3 regions of the Amycolatopsis sp. ATCC 39116 genome follow, and region 2 is predicted to be linked to each of the others. Evidence: riboswitches for the same ligand, from Rfam matches in the RefSeq annotation. Region 2 holds a riboswitch; each other region holds the start of a gene.
The links. Region 2 has a riboswitch for S-adenosylmethionine ahead of thrC (threonine synthase). Riboswitches for the same ligand answer to the same signal wherever they lie in the genome.
Positions count from the first base shown of each region.

Region 1: another riboswitch for S-adenosylmethionine. It lies ahead of AMY39116_RS0339785 (aminotransferase class V-fold PLP-dependent enzyme); the one in region 2 lies ahead of thrC (threonine synthase).
Region 3: another riboswitch for S-adenosylmethionine. It lies ahead of AMY39116_RS0320125 (methionine ABC transporter ATP-binding protein); the one in region 2 lies ahead of thrC (threonine synthase).

Region 1 is NZ_AFWY03000080.1:13,092-20,687, reverse strand. It holds gene AMY39116_RS0339805 (YafY family protein) at 1-528, opposite strand, end outside; gene AMY39116_RS0339800 (RidA family protein) at 626-1,021, shown strand; gene AMY39116_RS0339795 (RluA family pseudouridine synthase) at 1,018-1,944, opposite strand; gene lspA (signal peptidase II) at 1,941-2,516, opposite strand; gene AMY39116_RS0339785 (aminotransferase class V-fold PLP-dependent enzyme) at 2,730-4,052, opposite strand; SAM riboswitch class IV at 4,087-4,201, opposite strand; gene AMY39116_RS0339780 (potassium/proton antiporter) at 4,248-5,726, opposite strand; gene AMY39116_RS0339775 (helix-turn-helix transcriptional regulator) at 6,059-6,748, opposite strand; gene AMY39116_RS0339770 (penicillin-binding transpeptidase domain-containing protein) at 6,793-7,596, opposite strand, start outside.
Region 2 is NZ_AFWY03000033.1:72,581-80,176, reverse strand. It holds gene lepA (translation elongation factor 4) at 1-1,709, opposite strand, end outside; gene AMY39116_RS0327445 (class I SAM-dependent methyltransferase) at 1,812-2,411, shown strand; gene AMY39116_RS0327440 (VOC family protein) at 2,920-3,300, opposite strand; gene AMY39116_RS0327435 (EamA family transporter) at 3,323-4,186, opposite strand; gene rpsT (30S ribosomal protein S20) at 4,339-4,599, shown strand; gene holA (DNA polymerase III subunit delta) at 4,947-5,927, opposite strand; SAM riboswitch class I at 6,064-6,196, shown strand; gene thrC (threonine synthase) at 6,210-7,475, shown strand; gene AMY39116_RS0327415 (ComEC/Rec2 family competence protein) at 7,525-7,596, opposite strand, start outside.
Region 3 is NZ_AFWY03000018.1:97,163-104,758, reverse strand. It holds gene AMY39116_RS0320140 (TatD family hydrolase) at 1-38, shown strand, start outside; gene AMY39116_RS0320135 (resuscitation-promoting factor) at 312-1,712, shown strand; gene rsmA (16S rRNA (adenine(1518)-N(6)/adenine(1519)-N(6))-dimethyltransferase RsmA) at 2,005-2,865, shown strand; SAM riboswitch class I at 2,931-3,022, shown strand; gene AMY39116_RS0320125 (methionine ABC transporter ATP-binding protein) at 3,210-4,223, shown strand; gene AMY39116_RS0320120 (DHA2 family efflux MFS transporter permease subunit) at 4,271-5,686, opposite strand; gene AMY39116_RS0320115 (TetR/AcrR family transcriptional regulator) at 5,830-6,399, shown strand; gene AMY39116_RS0320110 (4-(cytidine 5'-diphospho)-2-C-methyl-D-erythritol kinase) at 6,409-7,371, shown strand; gene AMY39116_RS0320105 (ABC-F family ATP-binding cassette domain-containing protein) at 7,371-7,596, shown strand, end outside.

The sequences.
Region 1 (7,596 bases), on a different contig from region 2:
CACCGTGCGCCACTTCGGGCTCTGGTCCACCGCCACGTAGTGAATCCGCAGCTTGTGACCGGCCAGCACCGCCCGGCGGACCTCGGCCACGACGGCGCCGGGCACCTCCTCCTCGGCCACCCGGCGGGCGAGCAGGTCGGTCTCCGGGTCGATCAGCAACCGCTCCGCCGCGCCGGCCGCGATCTCGCGATGGCCTTCCGGGAGCGCGTCGACCACCTTGAGCATGGCCGAAGCGAGCGCCGAGCCGAGGCCGAACGCCTGCGCGCCGCGCCGCGACCCGGCGATCAGCAGGGCGAGTGCCTCGTCGTGGTTCAGCCCGGTCAGTTCGGCCCGGAACCCGGGCAGCAACGCGAAACCGCCGTGCCGTCCGCGTTCGGCGTAGACCGGGACACCGGCGGCGGACAGCGCCCCGACGTCCCGCAGCACGGTGCGGGTGGACACCTCCAGCTCGCGGGCCAGCGCGGTCGCGGACAACCGGCCGTGCCGGCGCAGCAACAGCACCAGCGAGACCAGGCGGTCGGCGCGCATTCCGCGAACTCTAGCGAAATACGCGACACAGGATGTCGTGATTCGCTGCGAGGCTTCGAACCGTCACAGCACTGATCCGAAGGGAGCTGATGTGGGAGTGGAACGCACCGCGGTCGACCCGTGGACGTGGTCGGCGGAGCTGGGGTACCACCAGGGTGAACTGGTCGCCGGGCACACCCGGACCCTGTTCTGCGCCGGGCAGACCGCGATGAGCGGCGACGGCAAACCCCAGCACGCCGGGGACATGGCGAAGCAGCTGGCGCTGAGCCTGGACAACCTGGAGGCCGTGCTCGCCGAGGCCGGGATGTCGCTGGCGAACCTCGTCCGGCTCAACGTCTACACCACCGACGTCGACCAGCTGTTCCCGCACTACGGCGTGCTGGCGGCGCGGCTGGGCGCGGCCGGCGTCGCCCCGCCCACCACGATGCTCGGCGTGACGCGGCTGGCGATCCCCGAGCTGATGGTCGAACTCGAAGGGACCGCGGTCGCCTAGTTCTCCGCGCGCAGCACTTCCAGCGCGTGCGCGAGGTCATCGGGGTAGGGCGACTCGAACTGGACCCACCGGCCGTCCGCGGGGTGGGCGAACCCGAGGGTGCGGGCGTGCAGCCACTGCCTGGTCAGGCCGAGCTTGCGGGCCAGCACCGGGTCAGCGCCGTAGGTGAGGTCGCCGGCGCACGGGTGCCGCAGCGCCGAAAAGTGCACGCGGATCTGGTGGGTGCGCCCGGTTTCCAGCTTGACGTCCACCAGCGACGCCGCGCGGAAGGCCTCGATGACCTCGTAGTGCGTCACCGACGGCCGGCCGCCCGCGACCACGGCGAACTTGTAGTCGTGCCGCGGGTGCCGGTCGATCGGGGCGTCGATCGTGCCGCGGGTGGGGTCCGGGTGGCCCTGCACGACGGCGTGGTAGCCCTTGTCGACGGTGCGTTCCTTGAACGCGCGCTTCAGGACCGTGTACGCGTGCTCGCTCTTCGCCACCACCATCACGCCCGTGGTGCCGGCGTCGAGGCGGTGCACGACGCCCTGGCGCTCCGCCGCGCCGGAGGTCGAGATGCGCAGCCCGGCCGCGGCGAGCCCGCCGACGACCGTGGGCCCGGTCCAGCCCGGGCTCGGGTGCACGGCGACGCCCACCGGCTTGGACACGACCACGATGTCGTCGTCGTCGTGGAGGATGCGCAGGCCGTCGACCGGTTCGGCGACCACCTCGACCGGGTTGTCCGGGTCGGGCAGGGTCACCTCGAGCAGCACCCCGGCGGAGAGCCGGTCGGACTTGCCCGCCGGGCGGCCGTCGAGCAGGACGTCGCCGGACTCGGCCAGCTCCGCGACGACGGTGCGGGACAGGCCGAGCAGCTTCGCCAGCCCGGCGTCGACGCGCATGCCGTCGAGCCCGTCCGGGACGGGCAGCATCCGGGCGCTCAACGCTTGGCCCTCTTCACGGTGCCGTCGTACTCGCGGCCGAGCAGGGACAGCAGCACGATCAGCACGCCGCCGACGCAGATCGCCGAGTCGGCCACGTTGAAGACCGGCCACACGTCCCCGTTGGGCGCGAACAGCGACACGAAGTCGACGACGTGGCCGCGCAGCACGCCGGGCGCGCGGAAGACGCGGTCGACCAGGTTGCCGAGCGCGCCGGCGAGGATGAGCCCGAGGCCGATCGCCCAGCCAGGCGACCGCAGCCGCTTGGCGAACCAGATGAGCGCGATCACCACCCCGAACGCGACGATCGCGAACACCCAGGTCATGCCGGTGACGCCCATGCCGAAGGCCGCGAAGGGGTTGCGGATCAGCTGCAGGTAGACGAGCCCGCCGAGGACCCGGACCGGCTCGTGCCCCTCCAGGGTCGCCACGACGACCGACTTGGTCACGACGTCCGCCGCGAACACCACGATCGCGATCACGGCCAGCAGCAGGGCGCGCCGCTTGGGCGGGGTGGCCGGCTGCTCGTCCGGCACGGTGTCCGGTTCCGGGGAGGGCTGGGGGTCACTGCTCACCCCGCCATTGTCCACGGCTGCCGCGACGGCCCCGGCGCAGGCCGGGAAAGCCGGTCAGCGCGCTGCCGGGCGCACGTGCCCCCTCAACGGGAAACCCGGCAGTGGCGCCGTTCCGCACACGGTGCCCGGCGCAGGCCGGCGAACCGGGCGCCGAGCCACCGCACCCAGCAGACGGGTCACCATCCGAACCCGGGGAACAGCCGCGGCGCCGGCTCAGCGCAGGAAGTCCGGCAGCGGCCGCGGGTCCGGGCACGGCGCCCACCGGCCGTCGACCACGCCGTACGTCCACCGCGCGCCCCGCGCGACGATCTGCCGCAGCGCGGTCACCAGCCGGTCGACGTGCTCGGTCGTGGTGCCCAGCCCGAGGCTCACCCGCAGCGCCTGCTGCCCCTCCCCGCCGCTGCGCTCCACCAGTCGCCGCACCGCGATGTGCGCGCAGAACGCGCCGTCGCGGACGCCGATCCCGTACTCGGCCGACAGGACCGCCGCCACCCAGCCCGGCTCGAACCCGTCGAGCACGAAGCTCACCGTGCCGACCCGCTCCGCCGCGCCGTCGAACAGGCGCAGCTCCGCCAGCCCCGGCACCGCGGCGAGACCGCGTGTCAGCCGCTCCAGCAGCTCCCGCTCGTGCGCGGCCACCGCGTCCCACGACGCCGCCAGCTGCTCGCACGCCACGCCCAGCGCGTACACGCCCACGGTGTTGGGCGAACCGGCCTCGTGCCGCTCCACCCCGCTCTGCCAAGCCACTCCGAGGCCGTCGCCGTCGCGGCGCACGGACTTCGTCGCCCCGCCTCCGGCCAGGTACGGGTCCGCCGCGCGCAGCCAGTCGCCGCGCCCGATCAGCGCGCCCGCGCCGAACGGCGCGTACAGCTTGTGCCCGGACAGCACCACGTAGTCCACGTCCAGCTCCCGCACCGAGATCGGCCGGTGCGGCGCGAGCTGGGCGCCGTCCAGCGCGATGCGCGCGCCGTGCCGCCGGGCCACCGCCGCGATCTCGGCCACCGGCAGCAGCTCGCCGGTCACGTTCGACGCGCCGGTCACGACCACCAGCCGCGGCCCCTCCGGGCACTCCGCGAGCGCACTGTCCACAGCGGACACCGCGGCCAGCCGCGTGTTCGGCAGCGGGATCCGGCGCACGTTCGGGCCGCGCCAGGGCAGCAGCGCGGCGTGGTGCTCGGTGTCGAACAGCACCACCGACGTGTGCCGCGGCAGGCTGCGGGCCAGCAGGTTCAGCGCGTCGGTGGTGTTGCGGGTGAACACGACCGCGTCCGAGTGCCGGGCGCCGACGAACCGGCGCAGCACGTCGCGGGTGCGCTCGTAGACCTTTGTGGACACCTGCGAGGCGAACCCGGCCCCCCGGTGCACGCTCGCGTAGTGCGGCAGGAACTCGTCCACCGCGCGGCGCACGGCCTCCAGGCACGGGGCGCTGGCCGCGTGGTCGAGGTTGGCGTAGTCCAGCTCCCCGCCGGTGACCAGCGGGACGGCCGCGGCGGCGGTGACGGCGGGGGTGGTGACGCGTTCGAGAGCGAGAGTCATCGGAAAGGCTCCTCGGGTCCGGGGACCCGCAAGGGGTCCGCGCTTGCCCGTCGCACCTCGCGACGAGCCAGGTCCTCACCCGGGGCACCCCACCGCGGAAGGAGGGTTGCCGGCCAGCGAGCCGGGGCTTGGCGCTGGCACTCATGACCTACGCGGACACAGTAACCGATCGCCCCCGCCGCGCGCCAGCGGGTCTCAGTTGCCGGACTCGCCCTTCCAGCGCGCCAGCGGCCCGGCCCGGTCCACCGCGCGGATGCGCCGCTCCGCCGCCTCCCGCGCGGACTCGGTGCTGACGATCAGGATCTGGTCGCCGCGCTGCAGCCGGTCGGTGCGCTGCGGGGTGAAACTGCGGCCGTCGCGGACGATCAGGCTCAGCGACGCCCCGGCGGGCAGCCGCAGCTCCGACAGGTACACGCCGTGCAGGCGCGAGCCGTGCTGGATCTTGACCTGGAGCAGCTCGGCCTGCAGCTCGTCCAGCGGCGCGGCGTCGACCTCGATCTCCTTCGGCTCGGTGTCCGCCTTCAGCCGCAGCACCCGCGCGAGCGGGCCGAGCGTGAGGCCCTGCACCAGGGTGAGCACGATCACCAGCACGAACACCGCGTCCACGAGCCGTTGCGCGCCGGGCATCTCCTGGGAGAGCGGGATCATCGCGAGCACGATCGGCACCGCGCCGCGCAACCCGGCCCAGGACAGGAACACCTGCTCGCGCACCGGCACCTTGAACGGCAGCTGTGACACCAGCACCGACACCGGCCGCGCGAACACCAGCACCACCGCGGCCGCGATCAGGCCCGGCACGATCGACTCCAGCAGCCGTTCGGGCGAGGCGAACAGGCCCAGCAGCACGAACAACCCGATCTGGGCGAGCCAGCCGAGCCCCTCGGCGAAGGACAGCGTGTCCGAGCGGTGCGGCAGCCGCGAATTGCCCAGCACGACCGCCGCGACGTAGGTGGCGAGCAGGCCGGAGGCGTGCAGCAGCTGCCCGGACGAGTAGGCCACCACGCACACCGCGACCGTCGCGAGTGGATAGAGCCCGGTGGCCGGCAGGGCGGCGCGGCGCAGCGCCCACGCCCCGGCCAGCCCGAGCAGCAGCCCGAGCACCAGGCCGGCGCCGAGTTCGTAGACCACCAGCAGCGGCAGCGACCAGTCGATCCGGGTGCCCTCGGCCAGCACGACGACCGCGATGTAGGCGGGGGCGTCGTTGATGCCGGACTCCAGTTCCAGCGCCCCCACGATCCGCCGGGGCACGCCGACGCCGCGCAGCACGGAGAACACGGCGGCCGAGTCGGTGGAGGCCAGCACCGCGCCCCACAGCAGCGCCATCCGCCAGTCCAGGCCGAGCAGCCAGTGCAGGGCGGGGCCGGTGATCGCGATGCTCAGCCCGACCGCCACTGTGGACAGTGCCACTCCCTGGCCCAGCGCGGGTTTCACCGCCGACCAGCGGGTGGTCAGGCCGCCCTCGGTGAGGATCATGACGAGGGCGGCCAGGCCCAGCGCCTGGGTGAGGAACGGGTCGGAGAACTGGATGCCGAACCCGGCTTCGCCGAGCAGCACGCCGATCGCGAGGTAGAGCAGCAGCGACGGCAGGCCGAGGCGGGTGGAGAAGCGGACCGCGAGCACGGCGGCGAGCAGGACGGCCGAGCCCAGCCCCAGCACGACCGGCAGCTCGCCCACCCGCACCTCCCCTGCCCGGATTGTCAGGCTTCAGGATAAGGAACCGAGGAGCCGGACCGCGCCCCGGTGGGGTCTTCCGGCATGTCAGGGCCGCTTTTCTCTTGTCCCGCAACAAGATCGCGAGCGGGTGCACGGAGTACCGGGGCGAGCACCTTGCGCACCGCCTCGTCTCGACGGCAGGTGCGCACACGATGACGACGAGCGCGCGGCCGGGCGGCGCCGGTTGCACCGCATGCCGCTCCCGGCCGCGCGAACACGGCGGGCCAGCGGCGGGCACCGGTGGCCGGCGGGACGTGCCTCACGGCGCAGCCCCTGCCAGGGCCACACCAACCTCAGGCCACCCCAGGGCGATCAGCAGGCAGCTCCGCACCCAGCAGCGCCAGCGGCTCCCCCGCCGCCTCGGTCACCACCACCGCCCGATCCGGCCGCCGCACGAACCAGCCCGCCTCCACGCCGCGCGCGAACAGCGCCGCGGGGAGTGCGCCGCCCAGGTGGTCGCGGCGCTCGGTCCAGTCGAGGCACGCCCGCAGCAACGGGCGCCGCCCGGCGGGGATCGTCACCCCCAGCTCGCCGAGCACCGAACGACCGCGCCCGGTCAGCGCGAGGCCGTTCCCGTCGGAGACCAGTCCCGTCCGGATCATGCCGTCACGCAGGGCGACGCCCACCGTGCCGGCCAGGTGGTCGTAGCAGGTGCGCGCGAACGCCAGCCGCCGCACGCGCAGCGACTCGCGCAGCCCCGAGGCGGACCGGTGCCCGGCGTGCTGCGCCAGGTGCTCGATCAGCTCGGCCACCCGCGGGTCGGCGATCCGCACGTAGGCGTGCCGCCCCTGCTTCACCCCCGCCACGAACCCCGCCTCCTTCAGGCGGCTGACATGCTCACTCGCCGTCGACGGCGCGATCCCCGCCGTGCGGGCCAGCTCCCCGACGGTCCACGCCCGCCCGTCGAGCAGGGCGAGGCACATCGCCGCCCGGCTCGGGTCGGCGAGCACCGCGGCCACCTCGGCCAGCGCGATCGTCTCCACACCGGCCACGGTAGTAGCCGCACACGTCGGCCGCGGCCGAAACGTCAGCCCAGCGCGCCGAGGAAGGCCGACGACACGGTGACGGCCGGCTTGGAGGAGTCCGACCCGAGCAGCAGCACCGCGAACGCCACGTCGTCGCGGTACCCGGCGAACCACCCGTTCGCCTGGCTGCCGTCGCCGAACTGCGCCGTGCCGGTCTTGCCGTACACGACGCCGTTGCCGCGCAGCCCGGTCGCGGTGCCGCCGGTGACGACCTCGCGCATCATCGTCCGCAGCGCGGCGATCACGTCCCGGGACGGCGCCCGGTAGCCGGTGTTCACCGACGTCTCCAGCTCCTGCCACAGCCGCGGCGTCACCTCGTCGCCGCGCGCGACGGTGGCCGCCATCAGGGCCAGGCCGAACGGACTCGCCTGCACGGTGCCCTGCCCGATCGCGGACTCCACCTGCTCGGCGCCGCTGGTGGTGGCGACCACCTTGCCCGCCTCGGTGGTGATGCCCGGGATGGCGAAGTCGGCGTTGAGGCCGAACCCGCTCGCCGCGTCGGCCAGCGCGTCCGGCGGCAGCGTCGACGCGAGCTGCGCGAACGTGGTGTTGCACGAGTGCGCGAACGCCGAGTGCAGCGGCAGCGGCGGAAAGGAGAACTGATCGTCGTTGGGGATCGTGCGCTGCCCGATGCGCGCGGTGGCCGGGCAGTCCGCGATCGTGTCCGCGGTGGCCGCGCCCGACTCCAGCAACGCCGCCGCGGTGACGATCTTGAACGTCGACCCCGGCGCGTACAGGCCGTTCAGCGCCTTCGGCTCGGCCCCGGCCGCCGCGTTCTGGGCCACCGCGAGCAGGTCGCCGGTCGA
Region 2 (7,596 bases):
GAGATGTCGCCGCCGTAGCACTTGGAAAGCACGTCCTTGCGGATGGCGCGGATCGTCTCGCGCGCGATGATCCGCGACCCGACCGCGGCCTGGATCGGCACCTCGAACTGCTGCCGCGGGATCAGCTCACGCAGGCGACCCGCCATCTTGTTGCCGTAGCCGTAGGCGGCGTCCTTGTGCACGATCGCGGAGAACGCGTCGACCGGCTCGCCCTGCAGCAGGATGTCGACCTTCACCAGGTCGGCGACCTGCGTGCCGGCCTCCTCGTAGTCCAGCGAGGCGTAGCCGCGGGTGCGGGACTTCAGCGAGTCGAAGAAGTCGAAGATGATCTCGGCGAGCGGCAGGTTGTAGCGCAGCTCGACGCGGTCCTCCGACAGGTAGTCCATGCCGAGCAGGTTGCCGCGCTTGCTCTGGCACAGCTCCATGATCGCGCCGATGAACTCCGACGGGGCGATCACGGTGACCTTCGACAGCGGCTCGTGCACCTCGGCGATCTTCACGCCGGTCGGCCAGTCGGACGGGTTGGTGACGTGCACCTCGGTGCCGTCGTCCTGCACCACGCGGTACTCCACGTTCGGCGCGGTGGCGATCAGGTCCAGGCCGAACTCGCGCTCCAGCCGGTCGCGGGTGATCTCCAGGTGCAGCAGGCCGAGGAAGCCGCAGCGGAAGCCGAAGCCGAGCGCGACCGACGTCTCCGGCTCGTAGGTCAGCGCCGCGTCGTTGAGCTGCAGCTTCTCCAGCGCCTCCCGCAGCTCCGGGTAGTCCGAGCCGTCCACCGGGTAGAGGCCGGAGAACACCATCGGCTTGGGGTCGCGGTAGCCGGCCAGCGGCTCGGTGGCGCCCTTGCGCTCGGAGGTGACGGTGTCACCGACCCGGGACTGGCGGACGTCCTTCACGCCGGTGATCAGGTAACCCACCTCGCCGACGCCGAGACCGGCGCTGGGCTTGGGCTCCGGCGAGATGATGCCGACTTCCAGCAGCTCGTGCGTGGCGCCGGTGGACATCATCCGGATCCGCTCGCGCGGGGTGATCTTGCCGTCCACGACGCGGATGTAGGTGACGACGCCGCGGTAGGTGTCGTAGACCGAGTCGAAGATCATGGCGCGGGCCGGGGCGTCCGCGTCGCCCACCGGCGGCGGCACCTGGCGGACGACCTCGTCCAGGAGGTCGGGCACGCCCATGCCGGTCTTCGCCGAGACGCGCAGCACCTCGGACGGGTCGCAGCCGATGATGTGCGCCAGCTCGGCGGCGTACTTGTCGGGGTCGGCCGCGGGGAGGTCGATCTTGTTCAGGACCGGGATGATGTGCAGGTCCTTCTCCAGCGCCAGGTACAGGTTGGCCAGGGTCTGCGCCTCGATGCCCTGTGCCGCGTCGACCAGCAGGATCGCGCCCTCGCACGCCTCCAGCGCCCGGGAGACCTCGTAGGTGAAGTCCACGTGGCCCGGGGTGTCGATGAGGTGCAGGACGTGGTCGCGGCCGTCGACCTGCCACGGGAGGCGCACGTTCTGGGCCTTGATCGTGATGCCCCGCTCGCGCTCGATGTCCATCCGGTCGAGGTACTGCGCGCGCATGGCCCGCTCCTCGACCACGCCGGTGAGCTGCAGCATCCGGTCGGCCAGGGTGGACTTGCCGTGGTCGATGTGCGCGATGATGCAGAAGTTCCGGATCTGCTCCGGCGGCGTGAAGGTCTGGTCGGCGAACGTGCTCACTCGGATCCTCGGCTCGTCGTGGGGTACGACTCCATGTTCCCATGCCCGATTTCCGGGTCATCCCCGATGCCGGTGAGCGGTGGCGAGTGCTGACCTGGAGGTATGAGCACAACCATCGAGCAGATCCTGGACCGGGCCTTCGGTCACCCCCGTGGCCTGCTGGGCCGCATCGGCGGGGCCGTGATGGCCCATGCGAACGGCGCGACGGAATCGCACGTCGTGGACGTGGCGAGGCTCACCCGGGAGGAGACGGTCCTGGTGGTCGGCCCCGGTCCCGGGGTGGGCCTGCGCCTGGCCGGCCGGCGCGCGGCGCTGGCGCACGGGGTGGACCCGTCGCCGGAGATGCTGGAGCTGGCGCAGGCCCGCTGCGCGGCGGAGATCGTGGCGGGCCGGGTCCGGCTGGCCCGCGGTTCGGCCGAGCGGACGGGCCTGGACGAGGCCTCCGTGGACGTGGTGGTGAGCGTGAACAACGTCCAACTGTGGGACGACCGCCCCGCGGGCTTCCACGAGCTGCGGCGGGTGCTGCGCCCGGGCGGGCGGCTGATCCTCTCGGCGCACGAAAAGTGGCTCCCCGTGCCGCGGCACGAGCTGGCGGCCGAACTGGTCGAGGCGGGTTTCACGGACCTGCAGACGTGGGTGTGGCAACCCCCGGGGGTCACCGCGCCGCTGGCCGCCCAGTTCCGCGCCCACCGCCCCGCCTGAGCCGCCCTGCTACCCCAAAATCAAAACCGGCCCCGCAAGATCCGCCGTCACCGGCGCCGCGCACGCCCTTGGCGGCGCGAGTCCAGACCCAGCCCCCCGCGAAATCCGCGGTCAGCGCCCCCAAGATTCAGCCTCCAGGCACCACCAGCGCCGCGAGCCCGAACCCGGCTTCGCGAGATCCGCCGTCACCGGCACCGCGCGCACGCCATCGGCGGCGCGAGTCCAGACCCAGCCCCCGCGAGATCCACGGTCAGCGCACCAAAGGAATCAGCCCCAGGCACCACCAGCGCCGCAAGCCCAAACCCGGCCCCGCAAGATCCGCCGTCACCAGCGCCACGCGCACGCCACCGGCGCCGCGAGTCCAGACCCAACCCCCGCGAAATCCGCGATCAGCGCCCCCAAGAATCAGCCCCAGGCACCACCAGCGCCGCAAGCCCAAACCCGGCCCCGCAAGATCCGCCAACGCGCCGGAACAATCGCAGGCCCGCCGCCGGTCGCGCGTGGCGGCTCACTGCGGGCGGATGTCCGTCCGCAGTGGATGGTCCGGCGGGATCTCCACCAGCACGATCGACGTCCCGTCCGGGTCGGAGATGCGCGCCTCGTCCAGGCCCCACGGCTCGCGGCGGGCCTCGCGGTCCGGCACGACCCCGCGCTCGGCCAGCTCGTCCAGCGTGGCCTTGAGGTCGCGGACCTGGAACCACAGCTCCACGTCCGGGCTGGTGCCCTTCTCGCCGCGGCCGACGACCTCCAGGTAGCCCTGGCCGGTGAAGAACACGGTCCCGCCGGGGAACGTGCGGTAGATGGCCAGGCCGAGCACGTCCCGGTAGAACGCCGTGGTCTTCTCGGGGTCACGGGGGTGGATCAGCACCCGGCTGCTCAGGACGTCCATACCTCCTGCCTACCCCACCTGGTCAGGAAGCCGCAATCGCGGCAATTCCGGCCAGGACGACGACCGAGCCGACCAGGCGGCGCACCGGGTGCGGCTCGCGCAGCACGAGCCAGGCCGCGATCCCGCCCAGCACGATGCTCACCTCACGCGCGGGCGCGACCAGGCTGACCGGCGCCATGCGCATCGCGTAGAGCACGAGCACGTAGGCGACCGGCGACAGCACCCCGACGGCCACCGCCTCCCGCCAGTGCGCCCGCCACAGCGCGCCGATCCGCCCGTCCGCGCGCACGGCCGTGGGCGCGAGCAGCAGGCTCTGCAGCACCGCGCCGGCGGCGAAGTAGGTCAACGGCGGGACGGCGAGGGCGTTGACGGCGTGGTCGTCCCAGAGCGTGTAGGCCGCGATGGTGACGCCGGTGAGCAGCCCGTAGAAGACCCCGGCCCGGCGGGCGCGCGCGTCCGCCGCCGAGCGCGAGCCGAGCCCGATCACCAGCACCCCGGTCACGACGAGGAGGGCGCCGGCGAGCCCGAGCCACCCGGGCCGCTCGCCGAGCAGGACGACCGCCGCGAGCACCGACAGCAGTGGCCCGCTCCCCCGCGCCAGCGGGTAGACGACGGACAGGTCGCCGACGCGGTAGCCGCGCTGCAGCACGATGCCGTAGGCGATGTGGAAGATCGCGGTCAGCAGCGCCGCGGGCAGCCAGGTCCACTGTGGATGCTGCCCCTCGACCACCAGCGCCACGACCGCGACCGGTGCGCAGACCACCGCCGAGACGGTGTAGTAGAGGAAGACGAACCGGGCCCCGTCGTCGACCCGCTTGGCGGCGAGGTTCCACCCGGCGTGCACGACGGCGGCGACGAGGACGAGCCCGAGCGCCGTGCCGTTCACCTGCAGCCTCCCCAGCCAGTGCGAGTGCCACCGTAGCGCCCTGCTAACCTTGTCGGTCGTTGCCGTGCGGCATTCCGCCAGGGAGGAAACCCGCACGCCGGGGCCGGTACAGCGCGGCAGCGAAGCCACCGACAGATCGAAGGAGCGCCTTCATGGCCAACATCAAGTCCCAGATCAAGCGCATCAAGACCAACGAGAAGGCGCGCCAGCGCAACCAGTCGGTCAAGTCCTCGGTGAAGACCGCGATCCGCAAGTTCCGCGAGGCCGCCGAGGCAGGCGACAAGGCCAAGGCCGTCGAGCTGCAGCAGGCTGCCGCTCGCGCCCTGGACAAGGCCGCCAGCAAGGGCGTCATCCACGCGAACCAGGCCGCCAACAAGAAGTCGGCGATGGCCAAGCGCGTCAACCAGCTCTGAGCTTGATCTTCCGAGGGGCGGGCATCCAGCAGGGTGCCCGCCCTTCTGCTGTCCAGGGGTGACGGGTTCGCGAGTGACGGGACTTGAACCCGCAACTCCCTGCACGCTCGGCTCCGGCGGCCGCACAGCCATTGGCGCAGCAGGCGCCAGCCCCTCACCCGGACCCGCCGGTCAGCGAACTCACGCTCGTTCCGAGCGATGATGAGCCCGCCCCACCTCACACCAAGCAACCGCAGTCCGACTCGCGCACCGAACTCAGCGCTCGTCCCGAACGCCGAAACCTTCCCCACCCCACCGCGCCCCGCTTCCAGGAGCCGAACGGCCGCGGCCCGACCGCGGCGCTGAGCTCAGCGCTTGTCGCGGGCGGCGGCGAGTTCCAGGACGGCCCGTTCGAGCGCGTAGGCCGGGTCCGCGGCCTGGCCCTTGACCTCGGCGTTCACCCGCGCCACCACGGCCATCGCGTCGGCCAGTCCGGCTTGGGTCCACCCGCGGGACTGCCCCTGCGCCTTGCGGATCTTCCACGGCGGCATGCCCAGCTCACCGGCCATCTGGTTCGGGTTGCCGCGGCCGGCCGCCGACACGCGGGCGATGGTGCGGACGGCGTCCGCGAGGGCGTCGGCGATCAGGACGTGCGCCACGCCGATCTGGAGCGCCCACCGCATCGCTTCGAGCGCCGCGCCGCGCTCGCCCGCGACGGCCTTTTCCGCGACCGCGAAGCCCGTCACGTCCGCGCGGCCCCGGTGGTAGCGGCGCACGGCTTCCTCGTCGACCCGGCCGCCCGAGTCCGCCACCAGCTGCGACGCCGCCGCGGCCAGCTCTCGCAGGTCGGATCCGACGGCATCGATCAACGCGGCCACCCCGGCCGGGTCGATCTTGCCGCCGGCCTGCCGCACCTCGTTGCGGACGAACGACTCCCGATCGGCCGGCCGGGTGATCTTCGGGCACTCGGTGACCTGGGCGCCGGCCTTGCGCAGCGCCGCGGGCAGCGACTTGGCCGCCTTGCTGCGGCCGCCGCCGGTGTGCACGACGACCAGGACGACGCCGTCGGCAGGCATCTTCGCGTAGGCGAGCACCGCGTCGGCCAGCTCCTGGCCGATGTCCTGCGCGCCTTCCAGCACGATGACGCGCCCCTCGCTGAACAGCGACGGGCTGACCAGCTCGGCCAGGCCGGGCGGGGTGAGATCGGACACCCGGACCTTCGTCAGCTCGGCCGTCGCGTCCTCTCTGCGTGCCTGTTCCAGGGCGGCGCGGACGGCGCGCTCGACGAGCAGCTCCTCTTCGCCGAGCACGAGCTGCAGGGGGGCGGAGGTGGTTGCCGGCGCGGTCACGGTTCAGATCCTCCCACGGACCACCGACAGCTCCGGAGCGTGATGAAACCCGCAGGGGCATGGCGTGCTCCGAGCGTGGTGCCGTATGTTGTCAACCAGGCATCGCGCGAGCGCGACAGCCACCACAACCGAATACCGCTCATCCAGAGGGGCAGAGGGAACGGCCCGACGAAGCCCCGGCAACCGGCGTCAGCCTGTCATCTCGATTCCGCGAGGTAGCTGACGATCACGGTGCCAATTCCGGCCCGCGTCAGCGGGGCAGATGAGGAAAGGAACCTCGCGATGACTGCAGCCCTCGATTCGACCACCACCCGTCGCACCGTCGACCTCGGCCCGGCCGTGGAACTGGTCTCCAAGGAAGAGGGCCACCGCCAGCCGCTCGCCCCGGAGTTCGTCTCCGCCGAGGACTTCTCGCCGCTGGAGGTCGCCTACGACTTCGGTCGTGTCCGCCGCGAGGACATCGAGGCGGGGCCGCGCAACATCTGGCGCTACAAGCGGCTGCTGCCGGTGCCCTCGAACGTCGAGGAGATCCCGAACACCGAGCCCGGCTGTACCAGGCTGGTGAAGGCCGACCGGCTCGCCAAGGCTCTCGGTGTGAAGAGCCTGTGGGTCAAGGACGACACCGGCAACCCCACCCACTCGTTCAAGGACCGCGTCGTCGCCGTCGCCCTAGCCGCCGCTCGCGAGTTCGGTTTCGACACCCTGGCCTGCCCGTCCACCGGCAACCTGGCCAACGCCGTCGCCGCGGCCGCGGCCCGCGCCGGCTGGCAGTCCGTGGTGCTGATCCCCTCCTCGCTCGAGCGCGCCAAGGTGCTGACCACCGCGGTCTACGACGGCAACCTGATCGCTGTCGACGGCAACTACGACGACGTCAACCGCCTCGCCACCGAGCTGGCCGCCGAGCACGAGAACTGGGCGTTCGTGAACGTCAACGTGCGCCCCTACTACTCCGAGGGCTCGAAGACGCTCGCCTACGAGGTCGCCGAGCAGCTCGGCTGGCGGATCCCCGAGCAGATCGTCGTGCCGATCGCCTCGGGCTCCCAGCTGACCAAGGTGGACAAGGGCTTCCGCGAGTTCGCCAAGCTCGGCCTGGTCGACGACACCCCGTACAAGGTGTTCGGCGCGCAGGCCGCCGGCTGCTCGCCGGTGTCCGCGGCGTTCCGCAACGGCCACGACGTGGTGCAGCCGGTCAAGCCGGACACCATCGCCCGCTCGCTCGCGATCGGCAACCCGGCCGACGGCCCCTACGTGCTCGACACGGTTCGCCGCACGGGCGGCGCGATCGAGGACGTGACTGACGAAGAGGTCGTCGAGGGCATCCGCCTGCTCGCCCGTACCGAGGGCATCTTCACCGAGACCGCCGGTGGTGTCACCGTCGCGACGGCGAAGAAGCTCATCGAGGCGGGCAAGATCGACCCGGACGCCGAGACCGTCCTGCTCATCACCGGTGACGGCCTGAAGACCCTGGACGCGATCGAGAACGAGGTCGGCCCGAAGGCGACGGTCCCGCCGTCGGCGGCGGCCGTGCACAAGGCCCTGGGTCTCTGACAGGTCCCGGGTCTCTGCCAGGCCCGGCGCCTCTGATCAAGGTTCCACCTCACTTTCCCCGGCGAACGACCGCCGGTCCGGTCTGGTCGGGGATCACCGCGGTGTCGCCGTCGGTGTCCGT
Region 3 (7,596 bases), on a different contig from region 2:
AACGCGTGTTCCGGCTGCCGTCCGTCACAGCGGGTTGAACGGACTGCGACATCCGTGGAAATCAACCATCCACCTGGAGGAGTGACGAACGCCACGACATTCCGCCCGGTGTTTGCGCAACCTCGCGGGGTCCGTTACTGTCCCGTGACCGTGCCGCATGATCGCTCCAACCGGGCGAAGAGCGGGACACCCGGAGTCAAGCCAGTGCAGGTCGGGATCGGGGATGGCGAAGACTTCGGGAGCCGTAGTGCGAAAGGGATCGACCTGCTGTGACTGGTAGTAGATGGGCCGACGCGCGTCCGACTGAGGCGATGGACTGGTTCGAGTCCAGCCGTGGTGGCGCGGTGGGCACCCTCGACTGGCCCGACGCCGACGCGTTCTCGGACGACCTGGCTGTCACCGAGCACGACATCCGCACGGTGCTGGGCAACGACGCGGACGATCTCATGGCCGAGGCCGAGATCGACGTCGACGAGCTGATCCGGCTGATCAACGCCGAGACCACGATGCTCCCGGCCCTCGCCATCCCGGACGCGGCCGCACAGGACCGCACGGCCGCCGTGGAGGCCGAGGAGGAGCCGGAGAAGGCCCTCGTCTCCGCGGTCAAGACCTGGAAGCGGCGGTTCCTCCGCGGCTCGGTCCTGGCCCTCCTGATCAGCCTCACCGGTGGCGGCGCCGCCGCCCTGGCCATGAACAAGAGCGTGACCGTCGACGTCGACGGCCACACGCAGACCGTGCACAGCTTCGGCAAGACGGTCGGCGAGGTCCTCGAGGACGCCGGTCTCACCGTCGGTGAGCACGACGCGCTGTCCCCCTCGCCGCAGGCGCCGGTCGGTGACGGCGGCGTCATCAAGCTGGAGCGCGGCCGCAAGCTGAACCTGGTCGTCGACGGGGTCGCCCGCGAGTCCTGGGTTCGCGCGACGAGCCTGCAGGAAGCCATCACGCAGCTGGGCCTGAGCGGCCAGTTCGGCCCGGGCACCGCGTACTCGATGCCGCTGGACGCGGAGCTGCCCCTCGACGGCGCGACCGTCGAGGTCAAGACCCTCAAGAACATCACCGTCTACGACGGCGACGCCGCCCCCCGGCAGATCAGCACCACCGCGATCACCGCGGAGGAGTTCCTGGCGGAGCAGGGCATGTCGCTCGGCCCGGACGACGAGATCGAGGGCGGCCTGGCCCTCAAGCTGACCAACGGCGCCGAGGTGCACATCTCGCGCACCGGGGTCACCGTGATCAACCAGGAAGAGGACATCGATCCTCCGGTCCAGGAGATCAAGGACGCGACCCTCGACGCGGGCGACGAGGTCGTCCAGGACCCGGGCACCGCGGGCAAGAAGCTGGTGACCTACCGGATCACCAAGCGCAACGGCAAGGAGACCGCCCGCGAGGAGCTCTCGACGAAGGTGATCGTCGAGGCCAAGCCGAAGATCGTCCGGGTCGGCACCAAGCAGCCGGTGATCAGCGACAGCGCCATCTGGGACGCCATCGCGAAGTGCGAGTCCGGCGGCAACTGGTCGATCAACACCGGCAACGGCTACTACGGTGGCCTGCAGTTCAACAAGAGCACGTGGGACGCCTACGGCGGCGACCAGTACGCGGCCTACCCGCACCAGGCCACGCGCGAGCAGCAGATCGCGGTGGCGACCAAGGTGCGCGACGACCGCGGCGGCTACGGCGCCTGGCCCGTCTGCGGCGCCAAGGCCACCAGCTGATCCCCGACAGCACACACATGATGACCCCGGCCGGTGGCCGGGGTCATCTTTTTTTCCCGCGTACCGGCACCCGGCAACGAAAGCCCGAAACCCCCCGAACCACCCCTCTCCCGCAACCCGATCCCCAGCCAAATCGGTTGCCGAGCCACCGGGTCAAGCCACGCTTTCCCGGCTTGACGCGGTGTCTCGGCAACCGAACACTGAAAGATCGGGTTCGGGAGGAGCAGACCCGGGCGTAGCGAAGCGAAGCCCGGCGCCCTGGACACCCGCGTAGCGGCTACGATCCATCCCCGTGACAGCACTGCTCGGACCAGCCGAGATCCGTGGCTTGGCCGCCGAGCTGGACGTGCGTCCCACGAAGAAGCTCGGCCAGAACTTCGTGCACGACCCGAACACCGTCCGCCGCATCGTCGACCTCTCCGGGGTGGGCCAAGGCGACCACGTCCTCGAAGTCGGCCCCGGCCTCGGCTCGCTGACGCTCGGCCTCCTGGACTCGGGCGCGCACGTCACCGCCGTCGAAATCGACCCGGTCCTCGGCGAGCGCCTGCCGGCCACGGTCGCCGAGCGCGCCCCCGAGGCCGCCGCCCGGTTCACCGTCCACATCCAGGACGCCCTGAAGCTCGCCGCCGAGGACCTCGCCGACCAGCCCACGCACCTCGTCGCCAACCTGCCCTACAACGTCGCCGTCCCGGTGGTCCTGCACCTGCTCGCCGAGCTGCCGTCGCTGGCGCACGGCCTGGTGATGGTGCAGACGGAGGTCGCCGACCGGATGGCCGCGGGCCCCGGCAGCCGCACCTACGGCGTCCCGAGCGTGAAGCTCGCCTGGTACGGCCCGGCCCGCAAGGTCGCGCCCGTGCCGCGCGCCGTGTTCTGGCCGGTGCCGAACGTCGACTCCGCGCTCGTCGGCTTCGAGCGCGCCGCGGAACCGGTGTCGGACGCGGACCGGGACGAGGTCTTCGCCGTCGTCGACGCCGCCTTCGCCCAGCGTCGCAAGACGCTGCGTGCCGCGTTGTCGTCGTGGGCGGGCTCGGGGGAGAAGGCCGAGGCGATCCTCCGCGCGGCCGGCGTCGACCCCCGCGCTCGGGGCGAGCAACTGGGGGTAAGGGACTTCGCCAAGATCGCCGCGAGCAAGTCCTTACCACCGTTTGTGTGATCTCGCACCCTGATCCGGACCAGGGACTTGCCAAAAAGATGTGAAGTCCGTTCTACTCTTTGAGGTATCCATCCCGAGCGGCTGAGAGACCTGGCTCGCCGAAGCCGCAGCAACCACCCCACCCGGGGGCAGGTGCTAACGCCAGGACCGATGGAGGATTCCTGTGTACCGCACGATGCTCACGAGGCGCCGCGTCGTCGACGAATGTCGTCGCACGGTCTGTGCGTGTCGTCGCTGACCGCTTTCCCTTCACCACCATTTCCTGACTTCGCCTGACCGTCCTCTGTAGACGGTCTCCTTGGTGTGCGGTCGGCGCGTTCGCGCCCGTTGTGCTGGAGCCATTCGTGATCACTGTCGAAAACCTGACCAAGTCCTTCCCCGGTGCCGCCAAGCCCGTCCACGCCCTGCGGGACGTGAGCGTCGAGGTGCCCGCCGGCGCCCTGTTCGGCGTCGTCGGCCCGGCCGGCTCCGGCAAGTCCACCCTCACCCGGTGCATCGCCCTGCAGGAGAAGCCCGACCGCGGCGTCGTCCGCCTGGACGGGCTGAACACCACCGGCCTCGACGGGCGGAAGCTGCGTGAGGTGCGCCGCCAGGTCGCGGTGCTGGACGCGCAGCCGGTGCTGCACGCCGAGCGCACCGTGGCGGGCAACGTCGCGGCCCCGCTGGAGCAGCTCGGCCTGGAGGGCCCGCAGCGGCGCAGCCGCGTCGGCCGCCTGCTCGACCTGGCCGGCCTGACCCAGCGCGCCGCGCTGCGGCCGAGCGAACTCACCCCGGGCCAGCGCCGCCGCGTCGCGCTGGCGCGGTCGCTGGCCGCGGGCCCGGCCGTGCTGCTCGCCGACGACCCGACCGCCGGTGTCGGCGCCGAGGAGACCGGCGCCGTGCTGACCGTCCTCGACCGTGCCCGCGCGGAGCTGGGTGTGACGGTGCTGCTCACCACCCAGGACGGGGCCGCGGTGCGGCGCGTCTGCGACGGGGTCGCGGTGCTGGAGGACGGGCGGCTCGTCGAGCAGGGCACCGTGCTGGAGCTGCTGGCCAACCCGGCGAGCAAGGTCGCGCAGAGCCTGCTGCCCCCGATCGACACGCCGCGCAGCCAGTCGTCGAGCTACGACCGGTCCGTCGACGTGGTGCTGATCGGCTTCGCGGCCGTCGGCGCGCTGCTGCCCGAGGCCTCCGCCCGGTTCGAGGTCGAGCTCGCCACCATCGGCGGCGGCCTGACCCGCGTCGGGGACACCCCGGTGGCCCGCTTCCGCGTCGGCGTCAACGGCAGCCAGGCCGACGCGGCGCTGGCGTGGATCGCCGACCGGGGAGCGCACGTCGTGCACCCGAAGGAAGGCCCGAAGAGCATCGTCGCGGCCTGACCAGGCACGCGAGGAGGGGCGTCCCGGCCGGGCGCCCCTCCTCGTTTTCACTTGCCCCGCACCAGGACCCCGACCGCGATCGCGCCCGCGGCCACGATCGCCGCGGCCCAGCCGTTCGCCACGGCGTAGCCGTGCACGGTCGCCGCGGGCAGGGCCAGGCCGGCGACCGAGGCGGTCGCGCTCGCCGCGATCGTGTTCAGCGACGCCGTGCCGATCGACGCGCCGACCTGCTGGGACGTGGTGATGAACGCCGACGCCACCCCCGAGTCCTTCGGCTCCACCCGGGCGGTCGCGATGTTCATGACCGTCGGCATCGCCAGCCCGGCGCCCGCGCCCAGCACCAGTTCCACCGGCAGGACCAGGCCCCAGTAGGACGTGTCGACCGACAGCTGGGTCAGCCCGGCGAGCCCGGCGGCCATCAGCAGGAGCCCGGTCACCAGCAGCGGGCGCGGCCCGGTCCGCGGGATCAGCCGGCGCGTCAGCAGCGTCGAGACCGTGACATTGCCCAGCAGGAACGGCAGGAACGCCAGGCCGGCGCCGAGCGCGCCGAAGCCCATGATCGCCTGCAGCTGGTAGGTGAGAAACAGGAACATCCCGAACATCCCGAAGGCCGCGACGGCGATGGTCAGGAAGCCCGAGGAGCGGGCGCGGTCGGCCAGGACGTGCAGCGGCAGCAGGGGGTTCCGGACCCGGGCCTGCCGGAACACGAACCCGGCCAGCAGCGCCACCGCCGCGGCCAGCGTGCCGAGCACCACTGCCGAACCCCAGCCGCGGGTCGCGGCCTCGGAGAGGCCGTAGACAAGCCCGGCGATCCCCGCGCTGCCGAGCGCGCCGCTGATCCAGTCCAGTCGCGTCGAGCGGTGGCCCGGCACGTTCGGCAGCACGAACCAGCCCGCGATGGCGGCGGCGACCGCGATCGGCAGGTTCACGTAGAGGCACCAGCGCCAGGACGCGTACTCGGCCAGCGCGCCACCGGCGACCAGCCCGACCGCGCCGCCGGACATCATGATGGCGCTGTAGATCCCGAACGCCTTGGCCCGTTCCTTCGCCTCGGTGAAGGTGATGGTCAGCAGCGAGAGCGTGGACGGCGCCAGCAGCGCGGCGAAGACCCCCTGGGCCGCGCGGGCGGCGATGAGCAGACCCGAGCCGGTGGCCATCCCGCCGAGCGCGGACGCGGCGGCGAAGCCGAGCGCGCCCACGATGAGCGTGTTCTTGCGGCCCAGCCGGTCGGCCAGCCGTCCGCCGAGCAGCAGCAGACCGCCGAAGGTGAGCGTGTAGGCGGTGATCGCCCACTGCCTGGCCACGTCGGACATGCCGAGGTCGGCCTGCGCGGTGGGCAGCGCGATGTTGACGATGGTGGTGTCGATGATGACGAGGAGCTGGGCGAGCCCGACGACGGCGAGCGCCCACCACTTCCTCGAGTCGGCCGGCGCCGTCACCGGCGCCGGAGTGGTTGTCGTCATGGTGGAAACCCCCTGGTGGAGAACTGGGTTAGACTGAGAGCAAGCATTACTAGTCGGCCGACAAGTAATGGCGCTGCCGACACGGTAGGCCCATTCCTAGCCGGGCGTCAAGCAAGTTTGAGAGTTCCTCAGGAAGGACGGTCATGGCGGGGCGGCGGACCGACACGCGCGAGCGCATCCAGCAGATCGCGCTGGACCTGTTCGTCGAGCAGGGCTACGAGAAGACGTCGTTGCGGGAGATCGCGGAAGCGCTCGGGGTGACCAAAGCCGCGCTCTACTACCACTTCCGGACGAAGGAAGACATCGTCCACAGCCTGATCGAGGACATCGGCGCCTCGCTCGACGAGATCATCGAGTGGGCGCGGGCCCAGGACGATCCCGCGCAGGCCCGCGAGGAGTTGCTGCGCAGGCTCTCCGACCTGATCCAGGGCCGGTTCGGCCCGATCATGCGGTTCATGCAGGACAACCAGCCCGCGCTGAAGGACCTGCACGCCGGGCACGTGCTCGCGACACGGATGAAGGGGCTGTTCACCTTCCTCGTCCCCGCCGACGCGAGCCCCGAGGACCAGCTGCGCTCCCGGCTCGCCCTGGTCGCGCTCATGCTCGGCAACAACCCGCAGTTCCTGGACGAAAACCCGAGCGAGCAGTCGGCCGACGTGGCGCTGCGCGTCGCACTGGAGCTTGCCTCTCCGCGCTCTCCGGCGGGCACGTAGGCTTGACTGGTGCTCGCCGTCGTACCGCCACCTGTCACCGTCAGGGTGCCCTCCAAGATCAACCTGCACCTGTCGGTCGGCGACCTGCGCCCGGACGGTTTCCACGACCTGACGACCGTCTTCCACGCGCTTTCGCTGACCGACGAGGTCACCGTCGCGCTGGCCGAGGAGCCGGGTGTCGAGGTCTACGGCGAGGGTGAGCAGGTTGTGCCCACCGGCGCCAGCAACCTCGCGTGGCGCGCGGTCGAGGCGCTGGCCGCGCACGTCGGCAAGACCGACGGGGCCTCGAACGTCCGGGTGGTCCTCCGCAAGGGGATCCCCGTCGCGGGTGGAATGGCGGGCGGCAGCGCCGACGCCGCGGGCACGCTGGTCGCCCTCGCCGCGCTGTGGAAGCTGGACATCGGGCGCGACGAGCTCGCCGGGATCGCCGCGAAGCTCGGCTCGGACGTGCCGTTCGGGCTCTACGGCGGCACCGCGCTGGGCACCGGCCGCGGCGAGCAGCTGGTGCCGGTCCTGTCGCGGCACACCTTCCACTGGGTGCTCGCGTTCGACCAGCGCGGACTGTCCACCGAGCGCGTCTATGCCGAACTCGACCGGCTCCGCGAGACCGGCAACCCGCCGCGCGTCGGCTCGCACGCGCCGGTCGTCGAGGCGCTGGCCTCCGGCGACCCGCGTCAGCTGGCCCTGTTGCTCGGCAACGACCTGCAGGCCGCCGCGGTGTCGCTGCGGCCCGGCCTGCGCCGCACGCTGCGCGCCGGGGTGAACGCCGGCGCGCTGGCAGGCACCGTGTCCGGTTCCGGCCCGACGTGCGCGTTCCTGTGCGCTGACGCGGAGTCCGCGCTCGAGGTCGCGGCCGAGCTGGCCGGGGCCGGCGTGTGCCGGACGGTGCGGGTCGCGCACGGCCCGGTGCCGGGCGCGCGGCTCGTCGGCGGCGACGAACACCGGCCCACTCCTCCGCAGGTGCACGCGTAGTGGCGAATTTGATCAACCTCGAGGCGGTCTCCAAGTCCTACGGGGTCCGCCCGCTGCTGGACAACGTCTCCCTCGGCGTCGGCGAAGGCGAGCGCATCGGCGTCGTCGGCCTCAACGGCGGTGGCAAGACCACGCTGCTGGAGGTCCTCTCCGGACTCGCCGAGCCGGATTCCGGCCGGGTGAGCCAGGTCCGCGGGCTGCGGCTCGCGGTGGTCACCCAGCGCA